DNA from 4 places in the Bradyrhizobium sp. BRP23 genome. Region 4 is predicted to be linked to each of the others. Evidence: predicted binding sites of a transcription regulator. Region 4 holds the regulator's gene; each other region holds the start of a gene.

Region 1 (4,210 bases), on a different contig from region 4:
CCTTGACGATCACGGCATAGTCGTTCCGCGTGAAGCCGATATCGATGACGAACGGCACGGTCATGTTGCCGGAGAACGCGTCGGTGAACTTGAACAGCACGACGAAGGCGAGCACGACCCATGCTTCCTTGCGTCGCAGGAATTCCGAGAACGCGCCCAGCGCGGCATGGAACACCCGCGTGAGCGCGCCATCGTCCTGCGTGGCGGCCTCGGCGCGCGCGGATTGTGCGGGCTCGGTGGCGGCCAGCGCAGTCACCGTGCCGATCAGCACCAGAGCCGCCATCACCACATAGCCCCACATCCAGGCGGCGCCACGCGGGACGATCGCCTCGAAGCCGGTGACGATGAACAGGGCGCCTGCGGTCGATACCAACATGCCGATGCGATAGGCGGCGACATAGGCGGCCATGCCGGCGGCCTGCTCGCTTTCGGGCAGGCTCTCGACGCGGAAAGCATCGACCACGATGTCCTGCGTCGAGGACATCGTCGCGACCAGCAGCGCGCCAAGCGCGACCAGCAGCGGCGAACGTGCCGGATCGGTCAGCGCCAACAGCAGAATCGCGCCGATCAGCAGCAGCTGCGCAAACACCAGCCACCCGCGGCGACGTCCGAAGGCCTGCGTGAACAACGGCACATGCAGCGCATCGACCAGCGGCGCCCACAGGAACTTGAGCGTGTATGGCGTTCCAACCAGCGCAAACAGCCCGATCGTTCCAAGATCGACCCCGGCTTCGGCCATCCACACCAGCAGCGTCGATCCCGACAGTGCCAGCGGCAGCCCCGAGGAGAAGCCGAGAAACAGCACGATCAGCACCCGCGGCTGCAGGTAAACAGCAAGGCTGTCGCGCCAGGAGGGCGAGGCGGTGGAAGTCGCGGCGGGGGAGGTCGCGTCGGGTGCGGTCATGGGGGGCGTGTTAGCAGATTCTGGGAGAAAAGACTCTCGCGGTAGCTGGTGAGACGGGAGAGCTTCCAACACGCTCGGTGTCATCGTCCGCGAAGGCGGACGATCCAGTACTCCGCGGCGTCTCGGTTCAACCACACGGGCCGCGGAATACTGGATGCCCCGCCTTCGCGGGGCATGACATTGAGCATGACGCCATCATGACGGTCCGGCTATCCCAGGATAGAGGTCATCCCAGTTTGGGTTATGCTGCTCGATCAAGCGGACCTTCCAGGCCCTATTCCACTTCTTCAACCGCTTCTCCCGCTTGATCGCATTCTCGGGATCGTCGAACTGCTCGAAGTAGACAAGTCGGGCGACGTCGTACTTTTCCGTGAAGCTTTCGATGACCTTCAACCTGTGCTGCGCCACCGGCGGATGAGATCGTTCGCCACGCCGATATAGAGCGTGCCGCCAATTCGGCTGGCGAGAATGTACACGTAGTACTGGCGTGGATCCATCTTCGCCTTCCATTCCGCCGTCATCGTCAGCGAAGGCGGGCGATCCAGTAAACACCGGCACGTCGGCTTAACAACGATCGTCACGGCGTACTGGATGCCCCGCCTTCGCGGGGCACGACAGTGTGCCCTAGTCTCACTCCCCCGCCTGGAGCTTGCGCGGAAACAGCTCTGCCGCTCCCGTCGCCACCAGGCGCGGCGCCTCCGGCCCATCGCTCTTGCTGAAATCGAGCTCCTCGATTCGCCCTGCGCGCTTTTCGATCTTGTCGGCGGAGATCAGCACCTGGCGGACGTCCTCGTTCACGTCGGCAAAATGCTTTTGCAGCTTGAGCACGCGGTCGCGCAGGCGCCCCAGATCGTCGCCGAGCTTGATCACTTCGGTGCGGATCTGGTCGGCGGCGTCGCGCATGCGCGCATCTTTCATGATCTGCTGCATCACCTGGATCGCGAGCATCAGCAGCGACGGCGATACCAGCACGACGCGGGCGCGATAGGCCTTCTGGATCACGTCGTCGAAGCCGTCATGGATCTCGGCATAGACCGATTCCGACGGCACGAACATCAGCGCCATCTCCTGGGTCTCGCCGGTGACGAGGTATTTTTCCGCGATGTCGCTGACATGCTTCATCACGTCGCCGCGCAGCCGCTGCGTGGCAACGCGCCGCTCCTCGTCGGTGCGGGCGTCGTGCAGCGCCGTCATCGCCTCCAGCGGAAACTTCGCGTCGATGCAGAGCGGGCGCTGGTCGGGCAGGAACACGACGCAGTCCGGTCGCTTGCCGGTCGAGAGCGTGAACTGGAACTCGTAGGAACCTTTGGGCAGACCGTCCTGGACGATCGCCTCCATCCGCGCCTGGCCGAAGGCGCCGCGCGACTGCTTGTTGGCGAGCACGTCGCGCAGAGTGGTCACCTGCGTGGTGAGGTCGGTGAGGTTCTTGTGCGCGTTGTCGATGATGCCGAGCCGTTCATGCAGCGCGCGCAGGCTCTCCATGGTGTTGCGGGTCGAATGTTCCATGGACTGGCCGACCCGATGCGTCACCGAATCAAGCCGCTCGTTGACCGCGCGCGCCATCTCGGCCTGGCGGCCGGCGAGCGCCTGGGTCATGGCGTCGACCCGCCCCGAGGCCTCGCTCTGGGCGTGCAGCACCTGGGCGAGCCGCTCCTCGAGCTCGTCGGCACGGATTGCGTTCGCCATGGCGAGTTCCGCGCCACGCCGCCCCGAGCGCGCGATCACAACCGCAATCACAACCAGCAGGATGAGGACGAGCGCACCGAAGCCGATCAGCGCATCGACGATGCGCACCGGCCAGTCGCCCAGCATGACAATGATCTCGTTCATGCCGCCTTGTAGCCGATTCGCTGCGCTCTCGCGAACGAAGAGGGAACATTCTGGGTTAACCGCCCCCTAATTTTCATGGTTAATGAAAGGTGAAGTTTTATGGTTAGCGAGGGGTTAACGGGTTCCTGGCCGCATTGACCGCATCCGGCGCGCGGCTTAAATCGCGGCCATGGCCCTCAGAGAAATCATCATCCTGCCCGACAAGCAGCTGCGCCTGGTCTCCAAGCCGATCGAGAAGGTCACGGCGGAGATCCGCAAGCTTGCCGACGACATGTTCGAGACCATGTACGACGCGCCCGGCATCGGGCTGGCGGCGATCCAGGTCGCGCAACCCTTGCGTCTCATCACCATGGATCTCGCCAAGCGTGACGAGAGCGGCGAGACCAAGCACGTGCCGCGCGTCTTCATCAATCCTGAAATCATCGCCTCGTCCGAGGAACTGTCGGTCTACGAGGAAGGCTGCCTGTCGATCCCGGAATATTACGAGGAGGTCGAGCGTCCCGCGAAGGTGCGCGTGCGCTTCACCGATCTCGACGGCAAGGTGCACGAGGAGGATGCCGAAGGCCTCTACGCCACCTGCATCCAGCACGAGATCGACCATCTCAACGGCGTGCTGTTCGTCGACTATCTGTCCAAGCTCAAGCGCGACCGCGTCATGAAGAAGTTCGAGAAAGCCGCCAAGCGCGCGGCGGAGTGATAATTCCTCCGCCGTCATGCCCGGGCTTGTCCCGGGCATCCACGTTCTTTGCCGCCGCGAGCAGGACGAACGTGGATGGCCGGGACAAGCCCGGCCATGACGAGTACCTTGCTCGTTTCAAGGATTGTCTCGTCACATGCCCCTCCGCCTCATCTTCATGGGCACGCCCGATTTCTCCGTGCCGACGCTGCTCGAGCTGGTCGCGCATGGCCACGAGATCGCGGCCGCCTACACCCGCGCGCCGAAGCCGGGCGGCCGGCGCGGCCTGCAATTGCAGCCGACCCCGGTCGAGGAGGCCGCGCGAAAGCTGGGCATTCCCGTGCTGACGCCGAAGACGCTGAAGACCGAGCAGGCGCTGGCGGAGTTCCGCGCCTTCGATGCGGACGCGGCCGTCGTCGTCGCCTATGGCATGATCCTGCCACAGGCGATCCTCGATGCGCCAAAACTCGGCTGCTACAATCTGCATGCCTCGCTGTTGCCGCGCTGGCGCGGCGCTGCGCCGATCAACCGCGCCATCATGGCAGGTGACGCCGAGAGCGGCGTGATGGTGATGAAGATGGATGTCGGCCTCGATACCGGCGACGTCGCCATGGCCGAGCGCATCGCGATCACCGACGGCATGACCGCGCTCGACCTGCACGATCGCCTGTCCCGGTTGGGGGCCGACCTGATGGTGCGCGCGATGGCCGCGCTCGAACGCGGCGGGCTCCAGCTCAAGGCGCAGAGCGCGGACGGCGTCACCTACGCCGCCAAGATCGAGAAGGCCGAGGCGCGGATCG
Region 2 (4,210 bases), on a different contig from region 4:
GAACACGCGCGTTTCGAGCAGCCCGCCCGGCTGAAACAGTTCTTTTGTACGGTTGTGCCCCCTTGCAATCAGCTCGATAAGCCGCGCCTCCGTCGCGCCCAATCCGGTGATTGGTGACGGCAGTTCAGCTAGCAACGCTTCCAGAGCCGGCTTCAGGAAAGGTAGCCTGGGTAAATCCCTTGTCAGCAACCCGAAGCAAAGTTCAGGCGTCGGCGCCCGATACGCCTCCCAGGCCATGTTGGCTATCTCGAAGTCGCACTCTGCGATCTCCGATTCCCGCACCGTACGATCGCGAAGTTGCGGGCCGTCCGCTTCGCGCAGATCGAAATTGACTCGTCGCAGTCTAAGACAATGGGTGATCGATGGATGGGACCGCAAATAGTCCAGGATCCAGATCAGTTGCAATTGACTGTTAGGCTCAGGGTCGAACCACAGCTCGATGAACTCGACGCCATAGGTCTCGCAAAACCAAACCAGGCCAGTCTCCTTGTGCGCGAGACCGGTCTGAGGCAACCGGCCAACAAGATCGGACCACCGCACCTCCGGATCGCCCCTGTAATAGCCTCCCGTAAGATAGTCCTCGAGGTGGTGCGACGTAGGCAACGGCCCCCAAACGAACCGAAAGATCAACGGGACGACCATGTCAGCACGACCGGCATAGGTGAGACCAACGCCGGACGAACTAGTCAGAATCACACGCTTCATCGTCGACGCGCCCTCACGCAACACGAAACGGGCACCGAAGACGTCGGCAACTCAACGTCCTCAGTGCCCGCTCCTCGCGAAAAATTTTCGCGTTAGGTCTTACTCGTCCGCCGGCTCCTCGCCGTCGGCGTCGCGCTCCGGCGTGCCGGCCAGGATCTGCTCGGCGATCAGGCCGGAGTTCTGGCGGATCGCGGTCTCGATCTTGGCGGTGATGTCGGGGTTGCCTTTCAGGAACGCCTTGGCGTTCTCGCGGCCCTGGCCGAGGCGCTGGCTGTCATAGGAGAACCAGGCGCCGGACTTCTCGACGATGCCGGCCTTGACGCCGAGATCGAGGATCTCGCCCATCTTGGAGACGCCCTCGCCGTACATGATGTCGAACTCGACCTGCTTGAACGGCGGGGCCAGCTTGTTCTTGACCACCTTGACGCGCGTGGTGTTGCCGACCACCTCGTCGCGCTCCTTGATCGCGCCGATGCGGCGGATGTCGAGGCGGACGGAGGCGTAGAATTTCAGCGCATTGCCGCCGGTGGTGGTTTCCGGCGAGCCGTACATCACACCGATCTTCATGCGGATCTGGTTGATGAAGATCACCATCGTGTTGGATTTGTTGATGGAGGCCGTGAGCTTGCGCAGCGCCTGGCTCATCAACCGTGCTTGAAGTCCCGGCAGCGCATCGCCCATCTCGCCCTCGAGCTCGGCCTTCGGCACCAGCGCCGCCACCGAATCGACCACGAGAACATCGACCGCGCCCGAGCGCACCAGGGTGTCGCAGATCTCCAGCGCCTGCTCGCCGGTGTCGGGCTGCGAGATCAGGAGCTCGTCGATGTTGACGCCGAGCTTGCGGGCATAGACCGGATCGAGCGCGTGCTCGGCATCGATGAAGGCGCAGATGCCACCCTTCTTCTGCGCTTCCGCCACCGTATGCAGCGCCAGCGTGGTCTTGCCGGACGATTCCGGCCCGTAGATCTCGACGATGCGCCCCTTGGGCAGGCCGCCGATGCCGAGCGCGATATCGAGCCCGAGCGAGCCGGAGGACACCGCCTCGATGTCCATGGAGCGGTCGTTCTTGCCGAGCTTCATCACCGAGCCCTTGCCGAACTGCCGCTCGATCTGGGAGAGCGCGGCGGCCAGAGCTTTACTCTTGTCCATGGAGGATCCTTCGACGATACGCAGGGCAGTTGCGGACATTGGGTCGTGCTCCTTATGGCGAGGATTCGCGTGAGGGACAAACGGTTGCGAGGCAGCTCGGCGATAAAAGCAATGTACCCCATTTGTTCTCAGTTCGCAATATGTTCTTTTGCGGATTTGTCTTTCTAACTGGACCAAGAGACAACGGAGCTGGTCGAACCTGCCATGCTGGATCGTCACGCCGTAGGCACTGAGTGCACAACTGAACAGACGCGGATCCATTTCTGGATCCTAATGCATCATCACCGCGCGGACCCTGGCCACTATCGGTGATGAGAACGCTGACCTCGCGCTCCCGCCTCCTCGCAAGGAAAGAGCGCGCCATGTTGAAGCGACGACGTTTCAAGCAGCAACTGACCCTTCAGGACCGGCTGTCGGCATGGGTGAAGCAGGTCCGCGAGCAGGCGTCCAAGCTACCTCCCGGGCCGGAGCGGGACGCGCTGCTCAAGAAGGCGCGCCAGGCCGACGTTGCCAATCATCTGAACGATTGGGTCAAATCGCCAGGGCTGCAGCCGCCGAAATAGCCGGGCCTGCGCCGGGTTCCTCGAAGCGAACATGACCGGGATCAACGACGCGCGACCGGGGCGCCGTCATGTTTCCGTAATCCTACGGCACCGAACCTTTCGCGGTCTCGGGCCTTCTGTGGGGATGGGACCGCAACTTTTGGGGATCTCTGGTCATGACGAACAACGACACGCACCACGACACACTGAGGCGAAAGCCGCTGCTGGACGCCGCCCACGAGGAGATGGTGAAGTTCGAGCGCAAGGAAAACGAGTTCCGCAAGAAGGACCGCGAAGAGCGCGCCGCCGAGCTCCGTCTGCCGCTGAACGAGATCAAGGTTCATTAGGCACTGCCAGGACCGCCGTCCGGAGCGGGCCAGGCCCGCCCGCGATGCGGCACTCCGCTCTGTTCCTTGCCCGGAACCTCCGATCGGCATCGCCGGTCGGGGCGCCGCGACCGCGGATGCACCAGGTAGCTAAATACTACCAGCAACCCCTTGGCGAAGCGATGAAATCGCCAGGACCCCTACTGTGCATGGGGTTGTTTTGCCACTTTTGAGAGGCAAGGCGCGCCGGCGCCTTCGATAGGACGGCCCAGCACGTCAGTTCCGTCTGCAGCAGCGCCTGCTAGAGCACCGCCAGCAAAACCAGACCTATCACCAGCACGACGAAGCCAGCCGCCGTCGCGGCGGCGAATGACCGCTCTACGTTATCCATATGATGCCACCCCGTTTCCGGCGCGCCACGTTTCCCCCATGGCTGCGCCGAACGGATAAAATCTTGCCGACGGGTGTGTCCGCAGTGGTGCGGACGCATGTCGAAATTGGGACCGGTACGGGGCCAGTGTGCGGCCTTTCGATCGCGCACCTGCCGGCGGTCCGCCTGTCAGGCTGTCGTCAGCCAGCCGGCTAGGGTCGCCCGGCTACCGGCCAGCGCGGGGCTCCTGCTCCTCCTGCGTCAGGCGCAGCGAGAAGGCGCGGATCGCGGGCGCCGCCAGCAGCACGACCGGCAGCATCGCAGCCCATGCGATCAGCCAGGACACCATCCAGTGCCGCACGAAGAGCATCGGGCTGCCGGCGGGAAAGCTGGCGATCCCCGCCGCGATCAGCGAGGTCAGCCCGGACTGGATGATGCCGAAGACGAAATGCGAGTAGCGGCGGGGAATGCCGAGCATGAGGCGCCCATGGTTGCTTGCCCGTGATCGGCAAGCAAGGCACATGCCGTCGAGCGGATCCGGCGCTTCGATTGGAACCGCGATGCGGGACCGCCGGATGCACCCCGGCCGGGCTCCAGGAACTTTGTTCATGGTCGGAGAACCACGGAGGCGCGGGCGACATTTTTCTTGCCCGCGGAATATTGCGACGACCAACATGTTTGCAGGCACAAGGGTGAATCGTGGGAGGTGACCATGAATCACAGGGGCGTCGAGTTCACCATCGCCAAGACGGCGATTCCCGGAATCTGGCAATGGCAGTTCCGCATTGGCGACCGAATCAAGACCGGCAAGACCGAGACCAGGATCGACCTGCTGGCGATCCGGCGCGTGCAGCTGCGCATCGACCGCGAACTGAAGGCGATCGGGCGAAAGACGGCCTGAACCGTTTCGCCTTCTGCGTCATAGCGCGCGTCAGTCGGCGCTGGGCAGCCGACGCATGGTGAACTCGATATCGCCGCCGGGCAATTCGCGCCAGGTCTCGACCTCGCTCATATAGCCGGCCTTGGGGTAGCGGGCGAAGAAGGCCTGCGCCCGCTCCCGTGCCGCCGCCCGCGGCAGCGTGAAGGTCTCGCGCAGATAGCCATCGCCGGCGGACTGG
Region 3 (4,210 bases), on a different contig from region 4:
CGGGAGTGTTCGATCAGTCTGTCGCGGAATTGCTGCTTCACCTGAGCGGCCTTGGTCGCCAGTCCCGGCACGCGTTCGATCGCCTCGATCGCGAGGTGGTAGCGGTCGAGTTCGTTGAGCACGACCATGTCGAAGGGCGTCGTCGTGGTGCCCTCCTCGGCAAAGCCGCGCACATGCATGCCGGCATGGTTGGTGCGATTATAGGTCAGCCGGTGAATGAGATAGGGATAGCCGTGATAGGCAAAGATCACAGGCTTGTCGCGCGTGAACAGGCTGTCGAAGTCGCGGTCGGACAGGCCGTGCGGATGCTGCTCCCTCGGCTGCAGCGTCATGAGGTCGACGACGTTGACGACGCGGATCTTCAAGTCCGGCAGCGCCTTGCGTAGGAGGTCGACGGCAGCGAGCGTCTCCAGCGTCGGCACGTCGCCGGCGCAGGCCATGACGACGTCGGGCTCGCCCTTTCCGTCCTCCGTGCCCGCCCAGGTCCAGATGCCGATGCCGGCATCGCAATGCGTCGCCGCGTCCTGCATCGACAGCCATTGCGGCGCCGGCTGCTTGCCGGCGACGATTACGTTGATGCGGTTATAGGTGCGCAGGCAGTGGTCGGCGATCCAGAGCAGCGTGTTGGCATCCGGCGGGAAGTAGATGCGGACGATGTCGGCCTTCTTGTTGGCGACGAGATCGACGAAACCGGGGTCCTGATGGCTGAAGCCGTTATGGTCCTGGCGCCAGACATGCGAGGTCAGCAGATAATTGAGCGAGGCGATCGGACGCCGCCACGGCAGCTCCCGCGTCACCTTCAGCCATTTGGCGTGCTGGTTGAACATGGAATCCACGATGTGGATGAAGGCCTCGTAGCAGGAGAAGAAGCCGTGCCGTCCGGTGAGCAGATAGCCCTCCAGCCAGCCCTGGCAGAGATGCTCGCTCAGCACCTCCATGACGCGGCCGTCCTGGGCGAGGTGCACGTCGTAAGGCTCGGTGGGCTCCATCCAGACGCGTTCGGTGGCTTCGAACACGGCGTCGAGCCGGTTCGATGCCGTCTCGTCCGGGCCCATGATGCGGAAGTTGCGCTCCTTCGCGTTGAGGCGGATGACATCGCGCAGGAATTTGCCGAGCTCGCGCGTCGCTTCCGCAACGACTTCGCCGGGCTGCGTCACCTCGATCGCGAAGCTGCGGAAGTCGGGCAGCTTCAGCTCCTTCTTCAGCACGCCGCCATTGGCATGCGGATTGGCGCCCATGCGCCTGACGCCTTCGGGCGCAAGCGCCTGAAGCTCGGCAACGAGCGCGCCGTTGCCATCGAACAGCTTTTCCGGCTCGTAACTGCGCATCCAGTCTTCGAGCACCTTGAGATGCTCCGGGTTCTCGCGGCAGCCTGCGACTGGTACCTGATGCGCGCGCCAGAAGCCCTCCACCTTCTTGCCGTCGACCTCCTTCGGGCCGGTCCAGCCCTTGGGGCTGCGCAGCACGATCATCGGCCAGCGCGGCCGCTCGACGCTTGTGCGGCCGTCGCGGGCATGCTGCTGGATCGAGCGGATGCTGGCGAATGCAACGTCGAGCGCATCGGCCATGGCCTGGTGCATCAATTTGGGATCGTCGCCGCTGACGAACAGCGGCTCATGGCCGAACCCGCGGAAGAGGTCGCGGATCTCCGCGTCCTGCATCCGCCCGAGCACGGTGGGGCCCGCGATCTTGTAGCCGTTGAGATGCAGGATCGGCAGCACTGCGCCGTCATGGGCGGGGTTCAGGAACTTGTTGGAGTGCCAGGACGCAGCGAGCGGGCCGGTCTCGGCCTCGCCGTCGCCGACCACGCAGGCGACAATCAAATCCGGGTTGTCGAATGCGGCGCCATAGGCGTGCACCAGCGCATAGCCGAGCTCGCCGCCCTCGTGGATCGAGCCCGGCGTTTCCGGCGCCGCGTGGCTCGGGATGCCGCCGGGGAAGGAGAACTGCCTGAACAGCTTGCGCAATCCGTCCGCATCGCGCGCAATATCGGGATAGATCTCGCTGTAGCTGCCTTCGAGATAAGTGTTGGCGACCATGCCCGGACCTCCATGGCCGGGACCGCAGACATAGATCACGCTGACATCGAGCGCCCGGATGACGCGGTTGAGATGGGCATAGATGAAGTTCAGCCCCGGCGTCGTGCCCCAATGTCCGAGCAGACGCGGCTTGATGTGCTCGGGCCGCAGCGGCTCGCGCAGCAGCGGATTGTCGAGCAGGTAGATTTGCCCGACCGAGAGGTAGTTGGCGGCGCGCCAATAGCGATCGAGCAGATCGAGGTCGCTGCTCGCTTCGGCCGTTTTTTGTTGGATTGTCATGTTCCTGCCGACCTTCACTTCGCGATCGTCACCAACCCGGTTCCGGGGCGATCGATCCGTCGGGCATGAAACGGGATGGTCGTGACGGCCGTGTTGCGTGAGGTCAAAGGCAGGCGCGCGAAGTTTGGGCAGCTCTACTGTGCATGGGGTTGTTTTCACGTTTTTGGTTTGTGTTCTTGATTTGTTCCTATGTCGTGCTATCTTGGCTGCATGAGTCCAGCATCCTCTCATGCTCTCAAGCACCCGCCGGTCACGGCGCCCTCCGAGCCGGCGGGTGCGCCTTCAGATTTCCCCGAGCTTGGCGTCGCCATCGACCGCGCGCGACGGCGAGGGCGGGGCGCGCAGTCCAACGCCAGCGGCCGTTACGAGGCCGAGGCGCGGGTCGCTTTCGACGACGGCTGGCAGAGCCTGGACGAGCTGCCGCCGTTCAAGACGAGTGTCGCCGTCGACACCTCGCGCAAGGTGATCACCCGCAACGATTCCCCCGACATCGGTTTCGACCGCTCGATCAATCCCTATCGCGGCTGCGAGCACGGCTGCGTCTATTGCTTCGCGCGGCCGACCCACGCCTATCTCGGCCTGTCGCCGGGGCTCGACTTCGAGTCAAAACTGTTCGTGAAGCCCGAGGCGCCTTCGCTGCTCGAGAAGGAGCTTGCGGCTCCCGGCTACGAGCCGCGGATGATCGCGATCGGCACCAACACCGATCCCTACCAGCCGATCGAGCGCGAGCGCAAAATCATGCGCGGCATTTTGGAAGTGCTGGAGCGCGCAGGGCATCCCGTCGGCATCGTCACCAAGTCGGCGCTGGTGCTGCGCGACATCGACATTCTCCAGCGGATGGCCAAGCGCAACCTCACCAAGGTCGCGATCTCGGTCACCTCGCTCGATCCGAAGCTGGCGCGCACCATGGAGCCGCGGGCCGCGACGCCGCCGAAACGGCTGGAGGCGCTGAAGCAGCTCTCGGACGCCGGCATTCCCACCACGGTAATGGTCGCGCCCGTGATCCCCGCACTGAACGATTCCGAGATCGAGCGCATCCTCGATGCCGCCGCCCATGCCGGGGTCAAGGAAGCCGCCTATGTGCTGCTGCGGCTGCCGCTGGAGGTGCGCGATCTCTTCCGCGAATGGCTGATGGCGAACTATCCGGACCGCTATCGCCACGTCTTCACCCTGATCCGAGACATGCGCGGCGGGCGCGACTACGACGCCAAATGGGGCGAGCGGATGAAGGGCACCGGACCGATGGCCTGGACCATCGGCCGCCGCTTCGAGATCGCCTGCGAGCGACTCGGCCTCAACAAGCGGCGCTCCAAGCTGACCATTGATCACTTTGCGCGGCCGAAGCGGAACGGTGATCAGCTCAGCCTGTTTTGAGCGGACACGTGCAAGAGGTGTCGCATGCTCAAGGAACTCACCGTGCCGGTGCCGCGGCTGACCGTCATCACGCTCGGTGTGAACGACATCCGCGCCAGCATCGCCTTCTACGACGCGCTCGGTTTCTCGCGCCGGCTGAAGGAGACCGGCGAGGCGGTTGCGTTCTACGACACCGGCGGTCCGGTGCTAGCGCTTTATCACTGGGATCGGCTCGCGGCGGACGCGTCCTTGGAGGACCAGCCGAGGCCCACGACCTTTCGCGGCATGACGCTTGCCTGGAATTGCGTGACCCGCGAGGAGGTCGACGAGGTGCTGGCATTCGCCGTCGAGAAGGGGGCCACCTTGCTGAAGGCGGCGCACGCGACCGATTACGGCGGCTATTGCGGCTATTTTGCCGATCCCGATGCACATGTCTGGGAAGTCGTGGTCGCACCCGGCATCGAGGTGGGCGAGGACCGGCGGGTGCATCTGGCGGAGTAGGGCGGCTGGCCTGAATAACGGGAATATCCTGGGTTCCC
Region 4 (4,210 bases):
AGTGGTTGGCTGCCGATGCCGATCCGCGCGATGCCGGCAACGCCTCGTTGGCGAGTGGGGTGTCGTGTGACGAGACCGGCTGCGTGGCGCCGCTCGCGGACGGACGACTGATCGCGTTGGCGACGCGTATCGACGCGCTGGCCGATGATTGCAGCCGCGCCGCGCTGGTGGTGACGGCGCGGCCTGCGCCACCCGATTGCGCGGCGATGGTGGTCGATCGGGCGCGTCTTGCCAGTCAGGGCGCACTGGCTCTGACGAGACGCGGCGAGGGCTTTTCAGTGCAGGCGGTGAGGACGAGGGGAGCAAGCCGTCCCTGGCTGCCGGCCGGCGCCGGCGAGGGAGATTTCGACGGCAGCCTCGTGCCGAAGGCGGCCGTGCCCCGCAACCGGGACGCAACGCCATCGGAGGCCGACTTGCAGGCCGACGATTGACGCGGATCACAAATACCAGGCCAGCACGGCGTCAAGCCCTCCGTTGCCGATGACCGGCAGGGCCACCATTCGGCTCAGCCCGGCTGCGCAGGCTTCGGAGCCGGCGATCGAGCCGTCACGGGTGAGATCGTCGTTGAGCGCGGGCATGCCGGCGGCCCAGGCGCCGCCAATGCTGCCTTCGCCCCTGGCGATGGACTGCGCCGCATAGCGTGCGGCGAGGTCGGTCTGCGCGCTGCAATCGCCGGCGCGAAAGACCAGCGCCGAACGGTCCTCGTTCGGGACCCAGATCTCGAAGCGTCGCGCAATCGGCGTTGCCTGCGCGGAGAGGAATGTCAGAACCCAGGTCTGGTCGGTACCGGTTCGGTAGGGCACGCCGACGCCGAGATTGATCCCGACCTTGGCGGCGTCCTCCCAGCGCAGGAAACTCTTGGCGTCGTGCAAGTCCTTGATGATCAGCGGCAGGCCCGCCTTCCAGGTGCGTCCGGGCAGGCCGAAGCCGCGCGGAAATCTGGTGTGGCGGGAGTTGAATTCGAACATGTCCGCGGTGCCGTAATAGCCATCGACGAGCCCCATCTCATGCGAGAGATCAGGATCGTTGTGCCAGAGTTCGATCGCGCCGACATGCGCCTCGTCGTCGCCGCAGAACAGCACCAGCACGGCTTGCAGGAATTCGCCCGCGAACACCGGCACCGCCACGCCGCAGGTGAGGCCGGCCGCAGCGGCCTGATCGGTCCGCTTGAAATAGGAGTTGGCGAATTTCGTGAGGATGACGGGGTGGCCACAGGCCCAGGCCTTGCCTGGAAGTCCCTCGTCATATCCGAAGTGCAGCTCTTCGCTGACGGCTTTGAACGCGGACAGCCCATCGTCGTAGAGGCCGCCGCCGAATTCCAGCCGCATGCGCGTCCGGTCGGGTACCCAAAGTTCAACGACGCGAATGAAGGTCTTCATCGAGCGTGTCCGCCGCCTCAAACCACGACAGCATCGGTCATTTGGCTGCGGAGCGGACGTTCAAAATGCGGGCAGCACGGCCCAAACTTCGTGCGACGACGAGGCGCGGCGGTGGGCTCGCCGATCGAATGTCCTGAAACACAAACTTGCCGGGCTCGCCGGCCTTCGGCCGGCGACGGCAATTTCAATCCCGGGCTCGGCCTGTCGGCCGAAGGGCGTCAGCCGATCGGCAGGCGCGTGATCGTGGGCCGCGTGTCGGCGACGATCTGCGGCTTGTGCTCGCGCTCGGGGGCTGGCTGCGTCACCGGCAATTGCAGCACGGTCGCGCGCTGGCCTTCGACGAGCTGCGTCACCAGCACGTATTTGCCGTCGGGGAATTCGATCGCGTCATGATGGCGATCGGGAATGTGCGGGTCGATCTTGCCGAACTTGCCGACGCGAGAGTTCACGGTGCGCGTCCAGATCCAGCGGTTGTCGTAGCGGACGTTGTCGGCGAAAGCGAGCTCCGTCCCCGGCAGCAGACAGACCGCGACGGAGGGATCGGCTTCGGAAGCGAAACCGCGCGTCGAGGTGCCGCGGAAGGTTGTCGTGACGATCGTCTCGCCGACTTCGGCGGGGCGCGTCGCGACGGCATGCAGGCTGTAGTCACACATCGGGTGCTCCTCATGCTGGGATAGCGACCCGCGTCTCTTTCGAGGCGCAGGCCTCTATCAGAGTGGAAGCATACAACGCTCTGCTCGGTTATGGGCAAATCTGCGGCTCGCGTCCGCAGCGCGCGATCACATTATCTTTCCCGGATTCGATAGGAACAAACCTCGCGTCCTTGCATTCGGCCGGAGCTATCAGCACTGCCGGCACAACTCTACCGGTGAAGCAGAGCGAGATTGCTGCGCGCCTGCGCGGGCGAATGTCGCGCGGGAAGATGGACCGGACAGCCGGCGCAGAACCAGAGAAACCGTCCAGCCGGAGCGGACAAGTATCCGCTCCGATCCTGGATCGCCGATGCCGATCGAAACGCGCGCGGCGCTTGATGTTTCCCGTATCAGTACTTCCGGTAAAGCCCGATCAGCTTGCCCTGGATCTTCACGCGGTTCGGCGGAAGAATGCGGACCTCGTAGGCGGCATTGGCGGGCTCGAGCGCGATCGAGGCGCCGCGGCGGCGGAAGCGCTTGAGCGTGGCCTCCTCGTCGTCGATCAATGCCACCACGATGTCGCCGGTATTGGCGGTCTCGTTGCGCTGGATCAGCGCCATGTCGCCGTCGAGGATGCCGGCCTCGACCATCGAATCGCCGCGCACTTCGAGCGCGTAGTGCTCGCCCGAGCCGAGCATGTCCGGCGGCACGCTGATGGTATGGCTGCGGGTCTGCAGCGCCTCGATCGGCGTGCCGGCGGCGATGCGGCCCATCACGGGCACCGCGACGGGGCGCTCGCCCTCGTCCGCGGGCGGGCTGGAGCTCGCGCGCACCTTGCCGAGATTGCCCTCGATCACGCTCGGGGTGAAGCCACGGCGATTGCCGGCGGCGGCCTGGAGCTCGGGCAGCTTGATCACCTCGATGGCACGGGCACGGTTGGGCAGGCGGCGAATGAAGCCGCGCTCCTCGAGCGCAGTGATCAGGCGATGGATGCCTGACTTCGAGCGCAGGTCGAGCGCATCCTTCATCTCGTCGAAGGACGGCGGCACGCCGCTTTCCTTCAGACGTTCGCTGATGAACCGCAGAAGCTCGTATTGTTTGCGCGTCAACATCTCGACCAAAGTCCCCCGGTTGATGTCGTTCGATTCCGACACGATGAAGCCGGCACTAAGCCGCTACATCCTCGAAACAAATCATGAACGGACACTATATGTTCGATATGTGTTCCGCAACTGCTTAATTTATGGTGAACGCGGCCAAGCTCGCGGAATGCGTGTGGCTGGGCGGCTCAGACGGGCAGCCGGAGCACCTCGCAAGGCGTGCCGGCCTCGGCCTTCGGCGCGAACGGTGCGCGCACCAGAAGTACCTGTGCCGCAGCGAGATTCGCAAGAAGGGAGGAGTCCTGATGGCTGACCGGAAGGGCGACGCGCGTGCCGTCGTCGCGCTCCTCCAGCCGCGCACGCAGATAGTCCTCGCGCTGGTCGTTGGCGGCGAGATCGCGGCCCAGCACGGCGCGCTCGCGCCGATGATGAATCGCTGAACGGCCCGACAGGGCGCGAATCAAGGGGACCATGAACAGGAAGGCGCACACGTAGGACGACACGGGATTGCCGGGCAGGCCAATCACGCGCATCGCGCCTATCCGACCGTGCATCATCGGCTTGCCCGGCCGGATCGCGATCTTCCAGAACGCCATCGCGATGCCTTCGCCCTTGAGCGCCTGCTGGACCAGGTCGTGGTCGCCGACCGAGGCACCGCCGGTCGTGATCAGGATGTCGGCGCCGCTCTCGCGCGCGCGGCGGATGCCGGCGGACGTCGCCTCCAGTGTATCGGCGGCAATTCCGAGGTCGATGGTCTCGGCGCCCTCGCTGCGGGCGAGCGCATGCAGGGCATAGCCGTTGGAATAGACGATCTGGCCGCGACCAGGCGTGGTGCCCGGCATCACGAGCTCGTCGCCGGTGGCGAGAACGGCAACCCTCGGGCGGCGGATGACGGCGAGATGCGGATGATTCATTCCGGCGGCAAGGGCGAGATCGCGCTCGGTGAGACGGATTCCCTTGCGCAGCAGCACGTCGCCTTCGCGGAAGTCGACGCCTGCAGGGCGGATGTGCCGGCCGAAAATGGCGGCTTCCTTGATCGTCACATGTTTGCCGTCGGCAGCCGTGTCCTCCTGGATCACGACGGCATCGGCGCCGTCGG

The links. The regulator LexA, encoded in region 4, represses DNA repair genes until DNA is damaged. The targets are predictions, from matches to a motif close to TGTTCNNNNTGTGTTCNG.
Region 1: the regulator LexA is predicted to act here: its motif matches at 2,765-2,782, upstream of rmuC (DNA recombination protein RmuC).
Region 2: the regulator LexA is predicted to act here: its motif matches at 1,985-2,002, upstream of recA (recombinase RecA).
Region 3: the regulator LexA is predicted to act here: its motif matches at 2,490-2,507, upstream of I6F24_RS35350 (PA0069 family radical SAM protein).

Annotation. Positions count from the first base shown of each region.
Region 1 is NZ_JADYVW010000005.1:87,420-91,629, forward strand. It holds gene I6F24_RS15260 (MFS transporter) at 1-904, opposite strand, end outside; partial or broken gene I6F24_RS15265 (GIY-YIG nuclease family protein) at 1,100-1,401, opposite strand; gene rmuC (DNA recombination protein RmuC) at 1,535-2,734, opposite strand; gene def (peptide deformylase) at 2,904-3,431, shown strand; gene fmt (methionyl-tRNA formyltransferase) at 3,568-4,210, shown strand, end outside.
Region 2 is NZ_JADYVW010000002.1:67,300-71,509, reverse strand. It holds gene I6F24_RS04585 (hypothetical protein) at 1-705, opposite strand, end outside; gene recA (recombinase RecA) at 805-1,893, opposite strand; gene I6F24_RS04575 (hypothetical protein) at 2,217-2,417, shown strand; gene I6F24_RS04570 (hypothetical protein) at 2,573-2,743, shown strand; gene I6F24_RS04565 (DUF2798 domain-containing protein) at 3,319-3,570, opposite strand; gene I6F24_RS04560 (hypothetical protein) at 3,805-3,993, shown strand; gene I6F24_RS04555 (hypothetical protein) at 4,024-4,210, opposite strand, start outside.
Region 3 is NZ_JADYVW010000024.1:41,531-45,740, reverse strand. It holds gene I6F24_RS35355 (phosphoketolase family protein) at 1-2,318, opposite strand, end outside; gene I6F24_RS35350 (PA0069 family radical SAM protein) at 2,529-3,692, shown strand; gene I6F24_RS35345 (VOC family protein) at 3,717-4,172, shown strand.
Region 4 is NZ_JADYVW010000008.1:181,139-185,348, reverse strand. It holds gene I6F24_RS22655 (ComEC/Rec2 family competence protein) at 1-431, shown strand, start outside; gene I6F24_RS22650 (GAF domain-containing protein) at 438-1,379, opposite strand; gene I6F24_RS22645 (hypothetical protein) at 1,598-2,032, opposite strand; gene lexA (transcriptional repressor LexA) at 2,422-3,123, opposite strand; gene glp (gephyrin-like molybdotransferase Glp) at 3,300-4,210, opposite strand, start outside.